Regions from separate parts of the Pseudomonas maumuensis genome, predicted to be linked through region 3. Evidence: predicted binding sites of a transcription regulator. Region 3 holds the regulator's gene; each other region holds the start of a gene.

Region 1 (4,826 bases), 380 kb from region 3:
AAAGCATTGCCAGGCACTCGTCATGAACCGCGATCCCATCAGTCCATTGGCCTTAATCGCCGTCTTTGCCGGCGTGATCGAAGCATCCGCCCTGGCATCGCTGCCGTTTCTAAGCGAAGACAGCCAAACCCTATATACGTGGTTCCTGGTGGGATTCCCGTTCTTCCTTACCGTGCTGTTCTTCCTCACGCTCAACGTCAATGCCGGCTCGCTGTTCGCGCCTGACAGGAATACCAGCAACGCGCACAAGCCTCGACACACGCCTACTGCGGGGAGCAAAGGCGCGATGATCATCGCCATTTCCGGGGCCGACAGTCAGAAGATCATCGAAAACCATGTACTGAGAATGATCGAACGACCTCATGGACGACAGCGACGCTGGATGCTGTACAACCTCGACACGCGCACCTGCATCCATATTTCAGTCGCCCCCATGCCGGATGACGAGGCCACGACCGCCGCACTGCCAGAATCTCAGGCATGAAAAAACCCGGCAATGGCCGGGTTTCTTCATTGCCATGAGGGCTTACAGCAGCGAACGCCCCTTGTTGGCCGCAATGCGCATGCGCAGTGCGTTAAGCTTGATGAAGCCCGCCGCGTCGGCCTGATTGTAGGCACCGCCATCTTCCTCGAAGGTCGCGATGTTGGCATCGAACAGCGAATCGTCCGACTTGCGGCCCACGACGGTGACATTGCCCTTGTACAGTTTCAGGCGGACAACGCCATTCACGTTGAGCTGCGAGGCATCGATCATCTGCTGCAGCATCAGACGCTCCGGGCTCCACCAGTAGCCGGTGTAGATCAGGCTGGCGTACTTGGGCATCAGCTCATCTTTCAGGTGAGCGACTTCACGGTCCAGGGTGATCGACTCGATGGCGCGGTGAGCCTTGAGCATGATGGTGCCGCCCGGAGTCTCGTAGCAGCCGCGCGACTTCATGCCGACATAGCGGTTTTCGACGATGTCCAGACGACCGATGCCGTTGGCACCTCCGATGCGGTTGAGATCGGCCAGCACGGTGGCCGGAGTTTTCTCGACGCCGTCGATGGCGACGATGTCACCGTTGCGGTAGGTCAGTTCGATGTAGGTGGCCTGGTCCGGGGCGCTCTCCGGAGAGACGCTCCATTTCCACATGTCTTCCTCGTGCTCGGTCCAAGTATCTTCCAGGACACCGCCTTCGTAGGAGATGTGCAGCAGGTTGGCGTCCATCGAGTACGGCGACTTCTTCTTGCCGTGGCGCTCGATCGGGATACCGTGCTTCTCGGCGTAATCCATCAGCTTCTCGCGGGACAGCAGGTCCCACTCACGCCATGGCGCGATGACCTTGACCCCAGGCTTGAGCGCATAGGCGCCCAGCTCGAAACGCACCTGGTCGTTGCCCTTGCCGGTCGCACCGTGGGAAATGGCGTCGGCGCCGGTTTCGTTGGCGATTTCGATCAGACGCTTGGCAATCAGTGGGCGGGCGATGGAAGTACCCAGCAGGTACTCGCCTTCGTAGACGGTGTTGGCGCGGAACATCGGGAATACGAAATCACGCACGAATTCTTCGCGCAGGTCGTCGATGTAGATTTCTTTCACGCCCATCGCCTGGGCCTTGGCGCGGGCCGGCTCGACCTCCTCGCCCTGACCGAGGTCAGCGGTGAAGGTCACCACTTCACAGTTGTAGGTGTCCTGCAGCCACTTGAGAATCACCGAAGTATCAAGGCCGCCGGAATACGCCAATACGACCTTTTTTACGTCCGCCATGCCATCACTCCACGGGGTTGTACGGAAAGCCGATGATTCTACCGGCCTTACCGAAAAATTTACAATGGGGCGACAGCTTGTGACGACAAAGCGACAGTAATTGTCGAGCGCGCGACCCGATGTCGCACTCAGGATTTCGCCGGAGCGGGCTTGGCGGCCGCGGCCGCAGGCGTTGTTGGTGTGGCGGCTTCAGGTGCTGGGGCCGTCGGCGGCACCGGCACTGCCGATTGCTCGACCGGTTTCTCCACCGGGGTCACGCGCTCGAGCTGGATGTTCACCCGGCGGTTTCGCGCCCGGTTGCCGGCAGAGTTGTTCTTGGCCAACGGGTAGCGCTCGCCGTGGAAGCGCACGGTGATCTGCTCCTCCGGCACGCCATGGGCCTTGAGGTACTCGGCTACCGCCAGCGCCCGTCGACGTGATGTGTCACGGTTGGTCAGGCGATTGCCGCTGTTGTCGGAATGGCCATTGAGTTCGATGTGGTTGACCGTCGGATCGGCCTTCAAGTAATCGAGCAGCACATCCAGGCGAGCGCGCGCCGAGCTATCCAGTTCGATTCCGCCACCGGGGAAACCGACCTGGGTCTGGCGGATCTGGTCATAGTTCATTGGCAGCAGCTTTGCAGCGCACAGTTGGTAGTCGCTGTAGGCCTTGGCGAAACTGACTGGCATCACGCGCACTTCCATCGGCCGGCCACCCTCGCCCCGGTAGTTGCGCACCACCGTACTGCGACCGTCGAGCAGGCCATTGATCAGGCGGCTTGCCTGGCCTTGGCTGGAGGTGAACAGCACGCCGGTACGGCTCATGTGTACCGCACCGAGGTTGATATCGCCACGCCCTGGCTGCCAGGGCGCCGCGGCGGCCAACAAGGTGGCGGAACCTGCGCCGAGAACGTTGCTGTCCGAACGCAGCTGGAATGTCGGCTGTTCGCCGGCACGGCGTACGAACTCGCCGCTGCCGAAACCGTCGATCGGCTGGATCAGGCGACATTCGAACTGATCACCCTCGACTTTCCAGGCGACGTTCTCCACGCGGGTCTGGAAAGTCATGGCCCCGGCCGGCAGGCTGGCGACAAGGGTGAACAGGGCTAGGTAACGCTGGCGCACGGTCGGCTCCACTGATTCTGACGGCTTACCTGAATGCTATCGGACGTCTGTCGGAAAACTTGATAGCCGTGCTCGAACAGGGGTTTTCCGGTAGCATTGGCTTCTGAGTTCGACCCGCCTGGAATCTCCAATGTCCGATCGCCTGACCCTCCTGCGCCCCGACGACTGGCACATCCATCTGCGCGATGGTGCCGTCCTGCCCCACACCGTCGGTGACGTGGCGCGCACCTTCGCCCGTGCCATCATCATGCCCAACCTGGTTCCGCCGGTGCGCAACGCCGCCGAGGCCGCGGCCTACCGCCAGCGTATCCTTGCCGCACGCCCCGCCGGCAGCCGCTTCGAGCCGCTGATGGTGCTCTACCTCACCGACCGCACCAGCGCCGACGATGTGCGTGCCGCCAAGGCCAGCGGGATCGTGTACGCCGCCAAGCTCTACCCCGCCGGCGCCACCACCAACTCCGATTCGGGCGTGACCAGCATCGACAATATCTTCCCGGCGATCGAGGCCCTGGCCGAAACCGGCATGCCCTTGCTGGTGCATGGTGAAGTCACGCGCAGCGAGATCGATGTGTTCGACCGTGAGAAGCGCTTCATCGACGAGCACATGCGCCGCCTGGTCGAGCGCTTCCCGACCCTGAAAGTGGTGTTCGAGCACATCACCACTGCCGATGCCGCGCAGTTCGTCACCGAGGCGCCGGCCAACGTCGGTGCGACCATCACCGCCCAGCACCTGCTGTACAACCGTAACCACATGCTGGTCGGCGGCATCCGCCCACACTTCTACTGCCTGCCGATCCTCAAGCGCAACACCCACCAGGTGGCGCTGCTGGATGCCGCCACCAGTGGCAACCCGAAGTTCTTCCTCGGCACCGACTCGGCGCCGCATGCCAAGCACGCCAAAGAAGCCGCTTGCGGCTGCGCCGGCTGCTACACCGCCTATGCCGCAATCGAGCTTTACGCCGAAGCGTTCGAACAACGCAACGCGCTGGACAAGCTCGAAGGCTTCGCCAGCAAGCATGGCCCTGACTTCTATGGGCTACCGCGCAACACCGACACCATTACCCTGGTGCGTGAGGAGTGGACCGCGCCGGACAGCCTGCCCTTCGGCGACACCATCGTAATTCCCCTGCGCGCTGGTGAAACACTGCGCTGGCGCCTGCAGGAGGACAACGCGTGAGCGAAGATCTGTACGAAGACGACCAGGATAGCCAGGTCAGCAGCGGCTCGCGCCATCCGATGGCCGAGCGTTTCCGCGGTTACCTGCCCGTGGTGGTGGATGTCGAGACCGGTGGTTTCAACAGCGCCACCGACGCGCTGCTGGAGATTGCCGCCGTCACCATCGGCATGGATGAAAAGGGCTTCCTGTTCCCCGAGCACACCTACTTCCATCGGGTCGAACCGTTCGAGGGGGCCAATATCGAGGCCGCCGCGCTGGAGTTCACCGGCATCAAGCTCGATCACCCGCTGCGCATGGCGGTGAGCGAGGAAAGCGCGCTGACCGATATTTTCCGCGGCGTGCGCAAGGCGCTGAAGGCCAATGGCTGCAAGCGGGCGATCCTGGTGGGGCATAACAGCAGCTTCGACCTGGGTTTCCTCAATGCTGCAGTGGCGCGCAACGATATCAAGCGCAACCCGTTCCACCCGTTCTCCAGCTTCGATACTGCCACCCTCGCTGGCCTCGCCTACGGCCAGACCGTACTAGCCCGAGCCTGCCAGAGCGCAGACATCGACTTCGACGGCCGTGAGGCGCACTCGGCGCGTTACGACACCGAGAAGACCGCCGAACTGTTCTGCGGCATCGTCAACCGCTGGAAAGAGATGGGCGGCTGGCGCGATTTCAACGATTGAAGCCCGCTCCCGCGACATGTTCGCCACGCATAAAAAAACCGGCCATCAGGGCCGGTTTTTTTATGCGCCAGGCAAATTACAGCTTGCCAGCGTTCTCGCTCAGGTAAGCCGCGACGCCTTCCGGCGAAGCG
Region 2 (4,826 bases), 2.4 Mb from region 3:
CGGTGCAGGAGGTGATGCAGGCGCCGGTGGCGGCGGAGGATACCGAGGAGGATGTCGCTGCGCGGCCGCAGAGCGAAGAGAGCAGGTCGGTATCCTAGGTGGCCTGCTCAGTTTCTAATGAAAACGCCACCCGATGGGTGGCGTTTTTCATGGTCTGGCGGTGATCAATAGTCGTCCTTGTCAAACCGCCGCGCCTCACGCTGCAGCTGGTAGACGAAGCTCTCGATCTTGCGCTGGGCCTGGCCGTTGAGGTTGTGGAAGCGCACCCCGGCGAAGGTGGTGTTGATACGCTCTTCGAAATGCAGGTGACGCAGTTCGACCAGTGTGTCGCTCAATCCCAGCGGGTTGCCGGCCTTGAAGCGCTCGTAGACCTGGCCCAGTTGCAGGCGGTCCTCGACGTTGCCGTCGAAGCGCAGTTTGCAGCCGGTGGCCGAGATATCCAGCAGTTTGCCGCGCAGCGCGCCGTTGCCCTTGAGGTGGGTGCCATCGAGGGTCACGTCGACCAGTTGCGACAGCTTCAGCGCGGCGCGGAAGGCGTTGCGGCGCTGGTGATAGGTCACTTCATCGGGCAGCGGGCCACGGTAGCAGCGGTGGCCGTCGATCTCGGTGATGGTCAGTGGTGTGCTGCTTTCCCAGGCGATGCGCACGCCGTCGTGGAAGCCTTCGATGCGGAAGGGTTCGCCGCTCTCGATGTACTTCTCGCCGTCGCGGGGGATCATTTCATCCAGTGCCAGGACACCGCTTTCCCGGTCGACATGCACCACATAGCTCTGGAACCGCTGGCTGCGCTCATGGAAGCTGATGATCAGCGGGTCGTGGCTATCCAGCAGCTGGCGCAAGTTGGCCGCGATCTCCAAAGGGGTGGTCAGCACCTTTGGGGGCTGGGGAGCATCGGATTCATTGAACACGGGTTATCAATCTCCAGGCAAAACGGCACACGCAAGTTACGGCATTTTGCCAGTATGTTCCGTGCCTTGATACAACTAAGATAGAACTAATCACACTTGGCTGAGTGCGCGGGGCTTGGCCATTGGCGAGGTGCCGCCACGGCTGTCGTAGAGTGACGGAGAATCGCCACCCTGAAGGATTCTGATCTGATTGGCCGTGCTCTGTTGCTGCACCTGGATGATTCGGCCATTGGTCTCGTTGACCTGCTGGCAGGCATCCATCAGCTCGCCCAGGGCATCGAGTCGGCTCATGATGGCCTCGCCGTTGCTCGACTGCGCGGCCAGCGCCTGCGCACCTGTACGATCGGCGCTCAGGCCGAGGTCCAGCAGCAGTTGGCTGCGGCGCTTGCCCTGCTGCTCGAGCAAGATGATCAACGACTGTTTGCGGGCCAGTATGTGCTCCAGGGCCAGCATATCCCGGCCGTGCAGGGCTATCGCTTCGTTTTGCAGGAGTTCGAGCAGTTCCTGCGTTGGCGCGATGTCGTTTTCGATCAGTTGCAGCAAGGTGATGTCGTGCATGGCTAACTCTTGGCGGTTGCGTCCTTGAAGTCAGCGCGCCTGAAGGTCAGCGCTGGGCTTCGAAATCAAGCAGTTTGCTGGCGACACGGTCGGCATCGACCTTGTAGCTGCCATCTGCGATCGCTTGCTTCAACTCGGCCACACGGGCGCTGTTGACGGTTGGCTGGTCGCGCAGCTTGTCGCTGATCTTCTGCAATTGCTGGGCCTCTGGGCTCAGGTGTACGGCTTCTCCGCTGGCATTGGCCTGCTTTGGCGCTTCACTGGCCGGGCCGGCTTTATCGGCGGTGCCAGGTGCGGCATTGCCGCGAACGCCGCCCGTGACGGACGGAGAATTGTTTAGACGACTGAAGTCGATGACCATGTTCAAAACCCCTGGGAATTAGGACGCATGCCTTGCTTTCGGCCTACCCGAGCAAAACTTTAGGCGTGAATGCATCTCCGCCTCTCGGCACGCGTGCGTAACCCGATGTGTGACACAGTTTAGGGCGCGCGGTTCCACATCGCCAGCGTTCTGTCAGTATCCCGACGCCGGGTGTCGCTACATGGCCACCTCGACCTGGCCGGGCCCAGTGACTCGCGCCTTTACGACGCGTTTGGAGTTCAGGTTGCGTACGCGGATCTGCGTTTGCAGGCCGCCCTTGTCCAGTGCCTCGCCCGGCATGCGCACGCTGAGGCTGCCACTGCGGGCGATGATCACTACATGGTCGCCCTTGCGCACCACTTCGGCCTGCTCCAAGTGCTGTTGCGTCAGCACCTGGTCGAGCACCGTGGGGCGCAGCAGCTTCATGCCCAGCGCCTGGTCTAGCTGAGTCAGGTAGCCGGGGCCGAGGGTGCCTACATCGCGTTCGCGCATGGCCACATCGCCTTCGCCGACCACGCTTTCGCGTTTCAGCGGGCGGGTCATCACCACTACGTCGCGCAACAGGCGGACCTGGGCCGGGACGAAAACCGTCCATGGCGCCGCGCCGTCGCAGCGTACTCGTACCGTGACCCGGCCCAGGGGCGTCGAACTTTCCAGCGAGGCATCCAGCTGCTGGCTGCACAGCGGCATGCGCAGGCGCGGGTCCAAGGTGTTCACCTGGATTTCGTAGCGGCCTGGAGTCTGGGTGGTTGCCAGATAATCCTCTACGGTGAATTCAAGAAACCCTTGAGTGACACCGATAAGCTGTTCAGGCAAGGTAAAAGCGTCCGCCAGCGTACGTATGCCGGGTGCCAGCAGGCACAGGGCGGCCAGTGAGCCGGTCAACAGGCGCGTCAGTCGTCGGAAATTTGTCGTTTTCGTGTACATGGCGTTCAAAAAAGCAAAGCCCGTGCCGATTTGGTACTCAGGCAATCGTTGAAGGAGTCCGGCATGGCTGGAGTGATGGATTCGGTCAACCAGCGCACGCAACTGGTGGGGCAGAACCGCCTGGAGCTGCTGTTGTTTCGCCTCAATGGCGATCAGCTCTACGGCATCAATGTGTTCAAGGTGCGGGAGGTTTTGCAGTGCCCGGACCTGACGTTGCTGCCACGGTCTCATCCGGTGGTGCGCGGTGTGGCCAACATTCGGGGGGCGACCATCCCGATCCTGGACCTGTCGATGGCCACGGGCCTTCCGCAGTTGAAGGAAGAAACGCGCAATAGCTTCGTGATCATCACCGAATACAACACCAAGACCCAGGGCTTCCTGGTGCATTCGGTGGAGCGCATCGTCAACATGAACTGGGAAGAGATCCATCCGCCACCCAAGGGTACCGGGCGTGATCACTACCTGACCGCCGTGACCCGGGTCGACAACCGCATGGTCGAGATCATCGATGTCGAGAAAGTGCTGGCCGAGGTGGCGCCATCGTCCGAGTCTGTATCGGACGGTGTGATCGATGCCGAGGTGCAGGACAAGGCGGTGATGCTGCGGGTTTTGACCGTCGATGACTCGTCGGTGGCGCGCAAGCAGGTGAGTCGTTGCCTGCAGACCGTGGGCGTCGAGGTGGTGGCGCTCAACGATGGCCGTCAGGCCCTGGATTACCTGCGCAAGCTGGTGGACGAGGGCAAGCGACCGGAGGAGGAGTTCCTCATGATGATCTCGGATATTGAAATGCCGGAAATGGACGGCTATACCCTCACGGCGGAGATCCGCAGCGATCCGCGCATGCAAAAGCTGCACATCTGCCTGCATACTTCGTTGTCTGGGGTGTTCAACCAGGCGATGGTCAAGAAGGTCGGTGCCGATGACTTCCTGGCCAAGTTCAGGCCGGATGACCTCGCCCAGCGCGTGGTCGATCGGATCAAGGCGAGTCATTGAAACGGCCGGGGCTCGTCCCCGGCGCTAGCGATTTAAGAAGAGGCGGCAGCATTGTCTACGGGTAATTTGGATTTCGAACAGTTCCGGGTCTTCCTGGAGAAAGCCTGTGGCATCCTGCTGGGCGAGAATAAGCAGTACCTGGTCTCCAGCCGTCTCAACAAGCTGATGGAGCAACAGGGCATCAAGTCGCTGGGCGAGCTGGTGCAGCGCATCCAGACCCAGCCACGCGGTGGCTTGCGCGAGCAGGTGGTCGATGCCATGACCACCAACGAGACGCTGTGGTTCCGCGACACCTACCCGTTCGAGGTGCTCAAGAGCAAGGTGATCCCGGAGTTCATCAAGAACAACCCGGGCCAGCGCCTGCGCATCTGGTCGGCGGCCTGTTCCTCCGGGCAGGAGCCATACTCGCTCTCGATGGCCATCGACGAGTTCGAGCGGACCAACCTCGGTCAGTTGAAGATGGGTGCGCAGATCGTTGCCACCGACCTGTCCGGTGCCATGCTCAACAACTGCAAGACCGGTGAGTACGACAGCCTGGCTATCGCCCGCGGCTTGTCGCAGGAGCGCCTGCAGCGCTACTTCGACACCAAGGGGCCAGGGCGCTGGGCAGTCAAGCCGCCGATCCGCAGTCGCGTCGAGTTTCGCTCGTACAACCTGCTCGACAGCTATGCGCCGCTGGGCAAGTTCGACATCGTGTTCTGCCGCAATGTCTTGATCTACTTCTCGGCTCAGGTCAAGAAAGACATCCTCATGCGTATTCACGGCACTCTCAAGCCCGGGGGTTATCTGTTCCTCGGCGCGTCCGAGGCGCTCAATGGGCTGCCTGACCACTACCAGATGGTCCAGTGCAGCCCGGGGATCATCTACCAGGCCAAGTGAATGGCAACAAAAAGGCCGGTATCGCGAGATACCGGCCTTTTTGCTGGCGGTGTGAAAAGCGCTGCGTGCGATCAGAACGCGTAGCGCACTCGCGCCGAGAATGCATCGGCATCGAAGCCCGACTTGCCGACGTAGTCGTAGCTCACGCCGACGCTCACCGCGCCCAGCTTGTAGTCGACCCCCAGGCCGGCCTCGTAGCT
Region 3 (4,826 bases):
TTGCGCGAGTTGCTGGAAGTCCAGCTCGGTTCGCTCGCCTGGAGCCAGCTGCAAGGCAGCAAGCCGCAGCAGGCCAACCTCTGGCGCCGGCTGCAGCGCCTTGGCCTTTCCGGTGGCTTGGCCCGCGAGCTGCTCGACCTCACCGCCGGCATCGAAGAACCACGTCATGCCTGGCGCATGGTCCTGGCGCACCTGGCGCGGATGATCGACGTGCCCGAGATCGAACCGATCGAAGAGGGCGGGGTGATCGCCATGGTCGGCCCGGCCGGCATGGGCAAGACCACCACGCTGGCCAAGCTGGCCGCGCGCTACGTGCTCAAGTACGGCGCGAACAACCTGGCGCTGGTGAGCATGGACAGCTTCCGCATCGGTGCCCAGGAGCAGCTCAAGACGCTGGGGCGTATCCTCAACGTGCCGGTCACCTATGTCGACCCGGGCGAGTCGCTGGCCCAGGCCCTGGAGCCGCTGCTGCGCAAGCGTGTGGTGCTGATCGACACCGCCGGCCTGCAGGCCAGCGACCCGGCGCTGCGCATGCAGCTCGAGACCCTGGCCGGGCGCGGCATCGCCGCGAAGAATTACCTGGTGCTGGCGACCACCAGCCAGAAGCAGGTGCTCACCGCCGCCTACCACAGCTACAAACGCTGTGGGCTGGCCGGTTGCATCCTGACCAAACTCGACGAAACGGCCTGTCTCGGTGAAGTGCTGAGCCTGGCTATCAGTCATGAGTTGCCGGTGGCCTATCTGACCGATGGGCCGCGCATTCCCGACGACCTGCAGCTACCGCGCAAGCACCAGTTGGTAAGCCGCGCTGTCAGTGTGCAATTGCAGGAAGAGCCCAGCGACGAGGCCATGGCCGACATGTTCGCTGATCTGTACCACAGCCCTGGCAAGCGCGCGGGTTGAGGGTGAATACTGTGCAAAGTACCTACATCATGGGGTTGCCCGGCCGGACCGTGGCCTTGAATGTTCAGCCCCTCATGTGGCCTGGGTCCAAGCGAGACAAGGTAAAGAACAGACATGGGTAGCATGCATCCCGTACAGGTGATCGCCGTGACCGGTGGCAAAGGTGGCGTCGGCAAGACTAACGTTTCAGTGAACCTGTCCCTGGCGCTGGCCGAGCTCGGCCGCCGGGTGATGTTGCTGGACGCCGACCTGGGCCTGGCCAATGTCGACGTTCTGCTGGGGCTCACGCCCAAGCGCACCCTCGCCGACGTGATCGAAGGCCGCTGCGAGTTGCGTGACGTACTGTTGCAGGGGCCTGGCGGTGTGCGCATCGTCCCGGCGGCCTCCGGCACGCAAAGCATGGTGCATCTGGCGCCCGCGCAGCACGCCGGCCTGATTCAGGCCTTCAGCGATATCGGCGACAATCTCGATGTGCTGGTGATCGACACGGCTGCGGGTATCGGTGACTCGGTGGTCAGCTTTGTTCGCGCCGCCCAGGAAGTGTTGCTGGTGGTGTGCGACGAGCCGACCTCGATCACCGACGCCTATGCGCTGATCAAGCTGCTCAACCGTGATTACGGGATGAATCGATTCCGTGTGCTGGCCAACATGGCCCAGAGCCCGCAGGAAGGCCGCAACCTTTTCGCCAAGTTGACCAAGGTCACGGACCGCTTCCTCGACGTCGCCCTACAATATGTCGGTGCCGTGCCTTACGACGAATGCGTGCGCAAGGCCGTGCAGAAGCAGCGGGCGGTCTATGAGGCCTTCCCTCGGTCCAAGTGTGCGCTGGCGTTCAAGGCCATCGCGCAGAAGGTCGATAGCTGGCCGCTGCCTGCCAACCCGCGTGGGCATCTGGAATTCTTTGTCGAGCGCCTGGTGCAACCCACCAGTGCAGGGCCGGTGCTATGAACGCGAGCGGTTTCAAGATGTACAGCAAGGCCGCCAAGGACGCGCAGTACGAGCTGATCGAGCGCTACGCGCCGTTGGTCAAGCGTATCGCCTACCACCTGCTGGCGCGCCTGCCGGCCAATGTCCAGGTCGAGGATCTGATCCAGGCCGGGATGATCGGCCTGCTGGAAGTGGCCAATAAATACGATGCCAGCAAGGGTGCCAGTTTCGAGACCTACGCCGGTATCCGCATCCGCGGCGCCATGCTCGACGAGGTGCGCAAGGGTGATTGGGCACCACGCTCGGTGCATCGCAACACGCGCATGGTCAGTGACGCGATCCGCTGTGTCGAAGCAAAGACGGGCCGTGACGCTAAAGATCACGAGGTTGCTGCCGAACTCCAATTGAGTCTCGATGATTACTACGGGATTCTGAATGACACCTTGGGCAGCCGCCTGTTCAGTTTCGACGACCTTTTGCAGGACGGCGAGCATGAAGGGCTGCACGAGGACGGAGCCAGCGGCCAGTTGGAGCCGGCGCGTGATCTGGAAGACGAGCGCTTCCAGGCTGCGCTGGCCGATGCGATCGCCAACCTGCCGGAGCGCGAACGCCTGGTCCTGGCGCTGTACTACGACGAAGAGTTGAACCTCAAGGAAATCGGTGAGGTGCTGGGGGTCAGCGAATCCCGTGTCAGCCAGTTGCACAGCCAGTGCGCCGCGCGTTTGCGTAGCCGCCTTGGGGAGTGGCGGGCACGTTGAACCCAGGTTCAGTGCAGTCGTTTTTTTGTAGTGCCGAATTGATTGAGCGCGCGCTCGGCGCCGAGCGCGTTAAAGACTGCTTGGAGGTCTAATTGAACAAAGACATGAAAATCCTCATCGTTGACGACTTTTCGACGATGCGGCGGATCATCAAGAACCTGTTGCGTGACCTGGGGTTCACCAACGTCAAGGAAGCTGATGACGGCAACACGGCACTGCCGATGCTCAACAGCGAGCCTTTTGACTTCCTGGTAACCGACTGGAACATGCCGGGCATGACCGGTATCGACCTGCTGCGCGCCGTTCGCGCCGACGAGCGTCTCAAGCACCTGCCGGTGTTGATGGTCACCGCAGAAGCCAAGCGTGAGCAGATCATCGAAGCGGCCCAGGCCGGCGTCAACGGCTATGTGGTCAAGCCTTTCACTGCTCTGGCGCTGAAAGAAAAGATCGAAAAGATCTTCGAACGCGTCAACGGCTGAGTCACGTCTGGGGGGCGCAATGGAGTCAACCAACAACTCTTTGGGTGAGTTCGAATCAACCCTGAAGAAGCATGCCCAGGAGCTGGTCGAGAGCCTCGAGCGCGGCCGCTTCGGTGAGGCGGTGCAGCTGATCCACCAACTGAACCAGACCCGCGACCGCGGGCTGTACCAGGAAGTCGGCAAGCTCACCCGCGAGCTGCACAGTGCGATCGTCAACTTCCAGATCGACCCGGCCATGCCGCAGGCCGAGGAAGTGTCGCAGATTACCGATGCCGCCGAGCGCCTCTCCTACGTGGTTCGCCTCACCGAAGGTGCGGCCAACCGCACCATGGACCTGGCGGAGGCATGCACCCCGGTGCTCAACGACCTTGCCAGCGAGGCCCAGAACCTTTCCGCCGACTGGCAGCGTTTCATGCGCCGCGAGGTGGCGGCGCCGGAATTCCGTGAGCTGGTCAAGCGCGTGGACAGTTTCCTGACGCATAGCGCCGAGGGTAATCAGAAGGTCGCGGGCCATATCAACGATATCGTCCTGGCCCAGGATTATCAGGATCTCACCGGCCAGGTGATCAAGCGGGTGACCACCTTGGTTACCGAAGTCGAAAGCAATCTGCTCAAGCTCGTGCTGATGGCAAGCCAGGTCGACCGTTTTGCCGGTATCGAACATGACCACCAGCAGCTGCGCGCTGAAAAAGATCAAGAAAAACATCCGACTCGGGGTGAAGGTCCGCAGATTCATGCCGATAAGCGTGAAGACGTCGTGTCCAGCCAGGACGATGTCGACGATCTGTTGTCCAGCCTGGGTTTTTAAGGAGCACGTTTAATGAGCTTCGGCGCCGATGAAGAAATCCTCCAGGATTTCCTGGTAGAAGCCGGCGAAATCCTCGAGCAACTGTCCGAGCAATTGGTCGAGCTGGAAAGCCGACCCGATGATGCGGACCTGCTCAATGCGATTTTCCGCGGTTTCCACACTGTAAAAGGGGGCGCCGGCTTCCTTCAGCTCAACGAGTTGGTGGAGTGCTGCCACATTGCCGAGAACGTGTTCGACATTCTGCGCAAGGGTGAGCGCCGGGTCGACGCGGAGCTGATGGACGTGGTGCTCGAAGCACTCGACACGGTCAACAGCATGTTCGGTCAGGTGCGTGAGCGCACCGACATCACGCCGGCCACGCCGGAACTGCTGGCTGCGCTGTCGCGTCTGGCCGAACCCGGTGGTGCCGAAGTGGCTGCCCCGGTGGAAGAGGTCGCCTCGGTCGACGAGGCCCCGGCCGCCGAGCCCGACATCACCGACACCGAGTTCGAGCAACTGCTCGATTCGCTCGATGCGGTCAAGGCCGAAGCTCAGGTTCATGAGCAGCTGCAGGGTGAACAGCTCAGCGCTGGCGGTGACGAGATTACCGACGCCGAATTCGAGTCGTTGCTCGACCAACTGCACGGCAAGGGCCAGTTTTCGCCCGATGCCGCTGCCAGTGTGCCTGCGGCCCCGGCCAGCGACGAGATCACCGACGACGAGTTCGAGTCGCTGCTCGATCAGTTGCATGGCAAAGGCACCTTCGCCGTCGACGCATTGCCTGGCGTCGCTGCGCCTGTAGCCAGCGCCGCACCCGCGGCGGCTGACGAGAGCATTACCGAACACGAATTCGAGGCGTTGCTCGACCAGTTGCACGGCAAGGGCAAGTTTTCTGGCGAAGCAGCTGTTGCCGCGGCGCCTGCCGCCGCCGTCGCAGCCGCCCCGGTCGCGGCCAAGGCCGAAGCCAAGCCG
Region 4 (4,826 bases), 1.0 Mb from region 3:
CGCCGAGCAGTTCCAGGGCGCTGTAGCCGTGGCCCTTGGCTTGGAAGATGCGACCATGCTCGATCGGGCCAAGCTGGCTGACCGCGCCGTCGGCCGGGCAGAGGATCGCACCGGGGGTTTCGTCCAGCGGACGGGCGCCGGGCTTCAGGGCACGGGTGAAGAAGGCGTTGAAGTGCTCATAGGCACTCAGGTCTTCGACCAGTGCCTCGGACATGTTCACCTGGTAGCGCTTGGCGAACCAGGCGGTGAAGGCGTTCTTGAACCAGCGTGCGCGGCACTCGGCGACGCAGCCGGCCAGCCGTGACAGCAGGTGGTGCGGCAGCAGGTACTGGCTGATGATGAACAAGCGGGATTTCATTGAGCGTCCTTAAACTTCGACGGGCGTGTCGGGGTGGTTGCCCCATTCGCCCCAGGAACCGGCATAGCCCTTCACCCGTGGATAGCCGAGGGCCTTGGCCACGAGGTAGGTGAAACCGGAGCGGTGGTGGGTCTGGCAGTGGGTGATCACTTCCTTGTCGGGGGTGATGCCCAGATTTTGCAGGACTTCGGCGATGTCCTTGCGGATGCGCAGATGGTCGTTGAGGTCCATGCCGGCGGTCCACTCGAAGTTGATCGCGCCGGGAATATGCCCGCCTTTGGCGGCCAGCACTTTCTCGCCGCTGTATTCCAGTGGCCCGCGGGCGTCCCAGATGACCAGGTCGGCGGCACCCAGGCGGCTTTGCAGGTACTCTCGGGTGGCGGTGGGCTCTGCGTGCAGTCGCAGCTTCACCGTGCCACTCACGCTCACGGGCACTTCGGTGCTCAGCTTGTCCGCCGGCCAGGCCTGGATGCCGCCATTGAGGTAGTGGTAACCCCGGTGGCCTATCACGTCGAGCAGCCAGATGAACCGACCGGCCCAGCCGCCGCCTTCGTCGTCATACACCACGTAGACCGCGTCGTCGCGATGACCGAGTTCGGCGAACAGCTTTTCCAGGTCGGCGTGTGCCGGCAGCAGGCCGGGGGCAGGCGGCTGCCCCAGCTGGGTGCGCTTGGGATCGACGAAGCGCGCCCCGGGGATGTGGCCGCTGCCATAGCGGTTGGCGCTGGTCAGGTCGACCAGGATCAGTCGCGGCGAGTCCAGGCGCGGCAGCAGGTCCTCGGCTTCGATCACCAGGGGCAAGCCGGAAAAGTCAGTCATCCACGGTCTCCAGGGTGCAAAGGGGGCGATTGTAGCGCAAGGCAATCATGAATGGCGGTTACCGAAGAGGGCCAGGGCGCGCTCGATGCATTGCGCGGTCTTGCCGAACGCCTGCACGCTGACATCGGCCAGCGGTTTGCCGTCCTGGTCCGCCACCGCCAGCATCAGCACCTGATCGCCGACCGCCAGCGAACGCAGCAGCAGATGTTCGCTGCGGAAGAAGGCGCGCAGTGGCGCGGGCAGCAACGTTGTGAACTGGGCGTGGTTCTCGGGCGTCAAGCGCAGTTGCCCGGCCTTGTTCATCAGTTTTTGCAGGAGCTTGTTCTGCGCGATGGGCAACGCGACGGCACTGGCCTCTTTGGGCAGCCCCGCGGTCTGCTGCACCCGCAGGTAGTCGCTGGCCTTGTCCAGGCTCAGCAGCATCAGGCGTTGCATGCCGCACGCCAGCAACGCTTCGCGGGCCTGGGTGGCCAGATGTACCGTATTGCTGAACGGGCTGGGCTGGGCCAGCAGCTCCTGGCATAGCGTACGCCAACGGCCGAGGTCCTCGGTGCTGGGCGGTGGCGCTGTCAGCATGTCCGGGTGCGGACGGCGCTGGTGCCAGGGCCAGATCAAGGCTTCGGCCGGGTGGAACAGGGCATGCCGGGCGTGATGACGGGCACTGGCGGCGGCCTGCTGGTGGACCTGTTGCTGGACATCGTCCAGCGTGGTTTGCAGATACAAGGCGGTGAGCAGTTGCCAGCGCAGCAGGTGCGGGTTGTCCCAGCCGACCTGGGCCGCCAGCGCCAGGCCGTTGGCCAGCAGTACGGTGTTAGGCGGCTGGTTGAACCAGCGGCGCAGGGCCGGCTCTTCGTCCAGGCGCTGTTGTTGCACAAGCGGATCCTGCTCGCGAGCGATATTCAGCACTTGGGCCAGTTGTTCGCGCTCGTCCATCAGCAGGCGGTAGCCTTGGGTCACCCATTCGGGCAAGCGCCAGTGCTCGGCCATGGATTGGCACAGTTGCATCAGGCGCACACCGAACAGTGCCTGCTCGACTTCGCCGGCGTCCTCACCTTTGTGGATGACCCGCAGCTCCCAGGTGTCCAGCAGCTTGGGATAGGCCAGGGCCAGTGGCCAAAGGGGCGAGAGGAACAACAGGCTGCCCCAGTGGATCTCTTGCCATAGCCGCGCCAGACGGCTGGCGAACAGGCCATTGGCCTGCTGGGTGGCATGCTGGCTGATCAGCAGGAACTGGCGCAGCACCGGCGGGATCTCATCCGCTGGCACCGAGGGCAGGCGCGCGAGCAATTGGCTGGTGCGGGCCAGGCCGAGGCGGTTTAGGGCGATTTCCAAGCTCTCGGCAGGCTCGGCCTGGCTGGCGTTGGCCGGGTGGTTGGCTTCGCGCAGCACGCAGAGCACCAGCGCGGGGCTGTCCTGCATCAGTTCGGCGATATCGCGCAGGGAGCGGCGGTTGTCGTTGATGGCCTGCAGCACACGGTCGTGGCTCTCTTTCGGGATCGGCACGCGGACCCCGTCGAGCAGCTTGATCCAGGCCTCTAGACTCGACGGAATCTGACTTGGCACCTTGGTTTCAATTGGCATATTGACATCAGTCCGAACTGGCTTTTCGCAATGAGTGGCTATAGTCTGGCGCAGTTCTGCCGATAAGTAGAAGAAGAGTTTTCAAGCTTCCGTTCCCTATCCTGACCACGACAGCAAGTGCTTCCAACTTATGGCTAAAATTATCGGCATCATCGTCGTATTCGCGAGCGTGCTCGGCGGCTACGTGCTTTCCCACGGCAAGATCGCGGCACTGATCCAGCCGTTCGAAGTGCTGATCATCGGCGGCGCGGCCTTTGGTGCGTTCCTCCAGGCCAACCCTGGTTACATGACCATGCATGTAATCAAGAAGTCGCTGAAGATGTTCGGCACCCGCTTCACCCACACCTTCTACCTGGAAGTGCTGGGCCTGGTGTACGAGATCCTCAACAAGAGCCGTCGTGAAGGCATGATGGCGATCGAAGGCGACATCGAGGACGCCGCGGCCAGCCCGATCTTCGCCAAGTACCCGGCGGTGCTGGGCGACGAGCGCATGACCGCGTTCATCTGCGACTACCTGCGGATCATGTCCACCGGCAACATGGCGCCCCACGAGCTCGAAGGCCTGTTCGACATGGAACTGCTGAGCATGAAGGAAGAGCTCGAGCATCCGTCCCACGCAGTGACCGGGATCGCCGACGGCATGCCCGGCTTCGGTATCGTCGCGGCGGTACTGGGTATCGTGGTGACCATGGCCTCGCTGGGTGACGGTGACCAGAAGTCCATCGGCCTGCACGTCGGTGCGGCGTTGGTCGGTACCTTCTTCGGTATTCTTGCTGCCTACGGCTTCTTCGGCCCGTTGGCCAATGCCCTGCGCCACGATGCCAAGGAAGAGCTGAACGTCTACGAGGCGATCAAGGCCTCGCTGGTGGCCTCGGCTTCCGGCATGCCGCCGTCGCTGGCGGTCGAGTTCGGTCGCAAGGTGCTGTACCCGGCGCACCGCCCGAGCTTCGCCGAGCTGGAACAAGCAGTACGCGGTCGCTAAGCCATGGAGAACAATCAGCCCATCATCGTCAAGCGCGTCAAGCGCTTTGGCGACGGCCATCACGGCGGCGCCTGGAAAATCGCCTTCGCCGACTTCGCCACGGCGATGATGGCGTTCTTCCTGGTGCTGTGGTTGCTGTCGACCGCCACGCCCGAGCAGAAGATCGCCATCGCCGGTTACTTCAAGGACCCGATCGGCTTCTCCGAAAGCGGCACGCCCTACATCATCGATCTGGGTGGTTCGCCAGAACTGGCGCCGGAAAAGACCATCAACCCGGAAGTGAAGTCCGAGCCGACGCCGGATACCAGCCTGCAACTGGACAAGGACAAGGTCGAGACCATGGCCGAACAGGTCGAGCGCGAGCGCCTCGAGCTGCTGCTGCAGGAGCTGCAGAACAAGGTCGAGGAAAACCCACAGCTGCAGAAGTTCAAGGACCAGATCCTGTTCGAGATCACCCAGGACGGCCTGCGCATCCAGATCATGGACGCCGAGAACCGGCCGATGTTCGACCTGGGCAGCGCACGCCTGCAGCCGTACTTCGAAGACATCCTGTTGGCCATGGCCGACACCATCAAGGCGGTGCCCAACAAGATCAGCATCAGTGGCCATACCGATGCCAAGCCGTATTCCGGTACCGGCGATTTCGGTAACTGGGAGCTGTCGGCCAACCGTGCCAACGCGGCGCGTCGCGCACTGGTCGCTGGTGGCTATCCGGATGAGCAGGTGGCCCGCGTGGTCGGTTATGCATCGTCGTCGCTGTTCGACCGTGCCAATCCGTTCAACCCGGTCAACCGTCGTATCGACATCATCGTCCTTACCAAGAAAGCCCAGCGCGATATCGAGGGTGAGCAGGGCAAGCCAGAAAGTACCTCGCCGGCCAACCCGGCCGAGCCAGCGGGCACCGCGCCTGGTGCCGCGCCGGGGGACACGCCGATGCAGCCGCGCGAGCTGCGTCAGAAGCTGAACATCTTCGAGGATGGCGTGTTGAAGATGGACGAGTCCAAGGACCAATAAGCGATCGGGGCCGCCTAGCGGCCCCGACGCATTTCAGAATCCCCGCCTGATCTTGGCCTTGAGATCGGCATG

Evidence for each region. The regulator FliA, encoded in region 3, starts transcription of late flagellar genes. The targets are predictions, from matches to a motif close to CTAAAGTTTNNNNNNNNNNNGCCGNTAA.
Region 1: KSS90_RS20110 (flagellar protein MotY) is a predicted target of FliA. The motif match lies at 2,884-2,911, and genes of this name have one in related genera.
Region 2: flgM (flagellar biosynthesis anti-sigma factor FlgM) is a predicted target of FliA. The motif match lies at 1,863-1,890, and genes of this name have one in related genera.
Region 4: motA (flagellar motor stator protein MotA) is a predicted target of FliA. The motif match lies at 2,797-2,824, and genes of this name have one in related genera.

Annotation. Positions count from the first base shown of each region.
Region 1 covers NZ_CP077077.1:4,487,645-4,492,470, forward strand. The annotation lists gene KSS90_RS20100 (hypothetical protein) at 23-484, shown strand; gene KSS90_RS20105 (argininosuccinate synthase) at 527-1,744, opposite strand; gene KSS90_RS20110 (flagellar protein MotY) at 1,873-2,847, opposite strand; gene pyrC (dihydroorotase) at 2,978-4,024, shown strand; gene rnt (ribonuclease T) at 4,084-4,695, shown strand; gene KSS90_RS20125 (peroxiredoxin) at 4,772-4,826, opposite strand, start outside.
Region 2 covers NZ_CP077077.1:1,716,306-1,721,131, forward strand. The annotation lists gene KSS90_RS07920 (MFS transporter) at 1-98, shown strand, start outside; gene KSS90_RS07925 (flagellar brake protein) at 165-908, opposite strand; gene KSS90_RS07930 (flagella synthesis protein FlgN) at 999-1,466, opposite strand; gene flgM (flagellar biosynthesis anti-sigma factor FlgM) at 1,513-1,827, opposite strand; gene flgA (flagellar basal body P-ring formation chaperone FlgA) at 2,005-2,754, opposite strand; gene KSS90_RS07945 (chemotaxis protein CheV) at 2,818-3,747, shown strand; gene cheR (protein-glutamate O-methyltransferase CheR) at 3,799-4,626, shown strand; gene KSS90_RS07955 (autotransporter family protein) at 4,698-4,826, opposite strand, start outside.
Region 3 covers NZ_CP077077.1:4,107,600-4,112,425, reverse strand. The annotation lists gene flhF (flagellar biosynthesis GTPase FlhF) at 1-903, shown strand, start outside; gene fleN (flagellar synthesis regulator FleN) at 1,018-1,851, shown strand; gene fliA (RNA polymerase sigma factor FliA) at 1,848-2,588, shown strand; gene KSS90_RS18315 (chemotaxis response regulator CheY) at 2,693-3,067, shown strand; gene KSS90_RS18310 (protein phosphatase CheZ) at 3,087-3,875, shown strand; gene KSS90_RS18305 (chemotaxis protein CheA) at 3,888-4,826, shown strand, end outside.
Region 4 covers NZ_CP077077.1:5,115,353-5,120,178, reverse strand. The annotation lists gene asd (archaetidylserine decarboxylase) at 1-358, opposite strand, end outside; gene rhdA (thiosulfate sulfurtransferase) at 368-1,177, opposite strand; gene KSS90_RS22895 (HDOD domain-containing protein) at 1,223-2,758, opposite strand; gene motA (flagellar motor stator protein MotA) at 2,889-3,740, shown strand; gene motB (flagellar motor protein MotB) at 3,744-4,754, shown strand; gene KSS90_RS22880 (molecular chaperone Tir) at 4,788-4,826, opposite strand, start outside.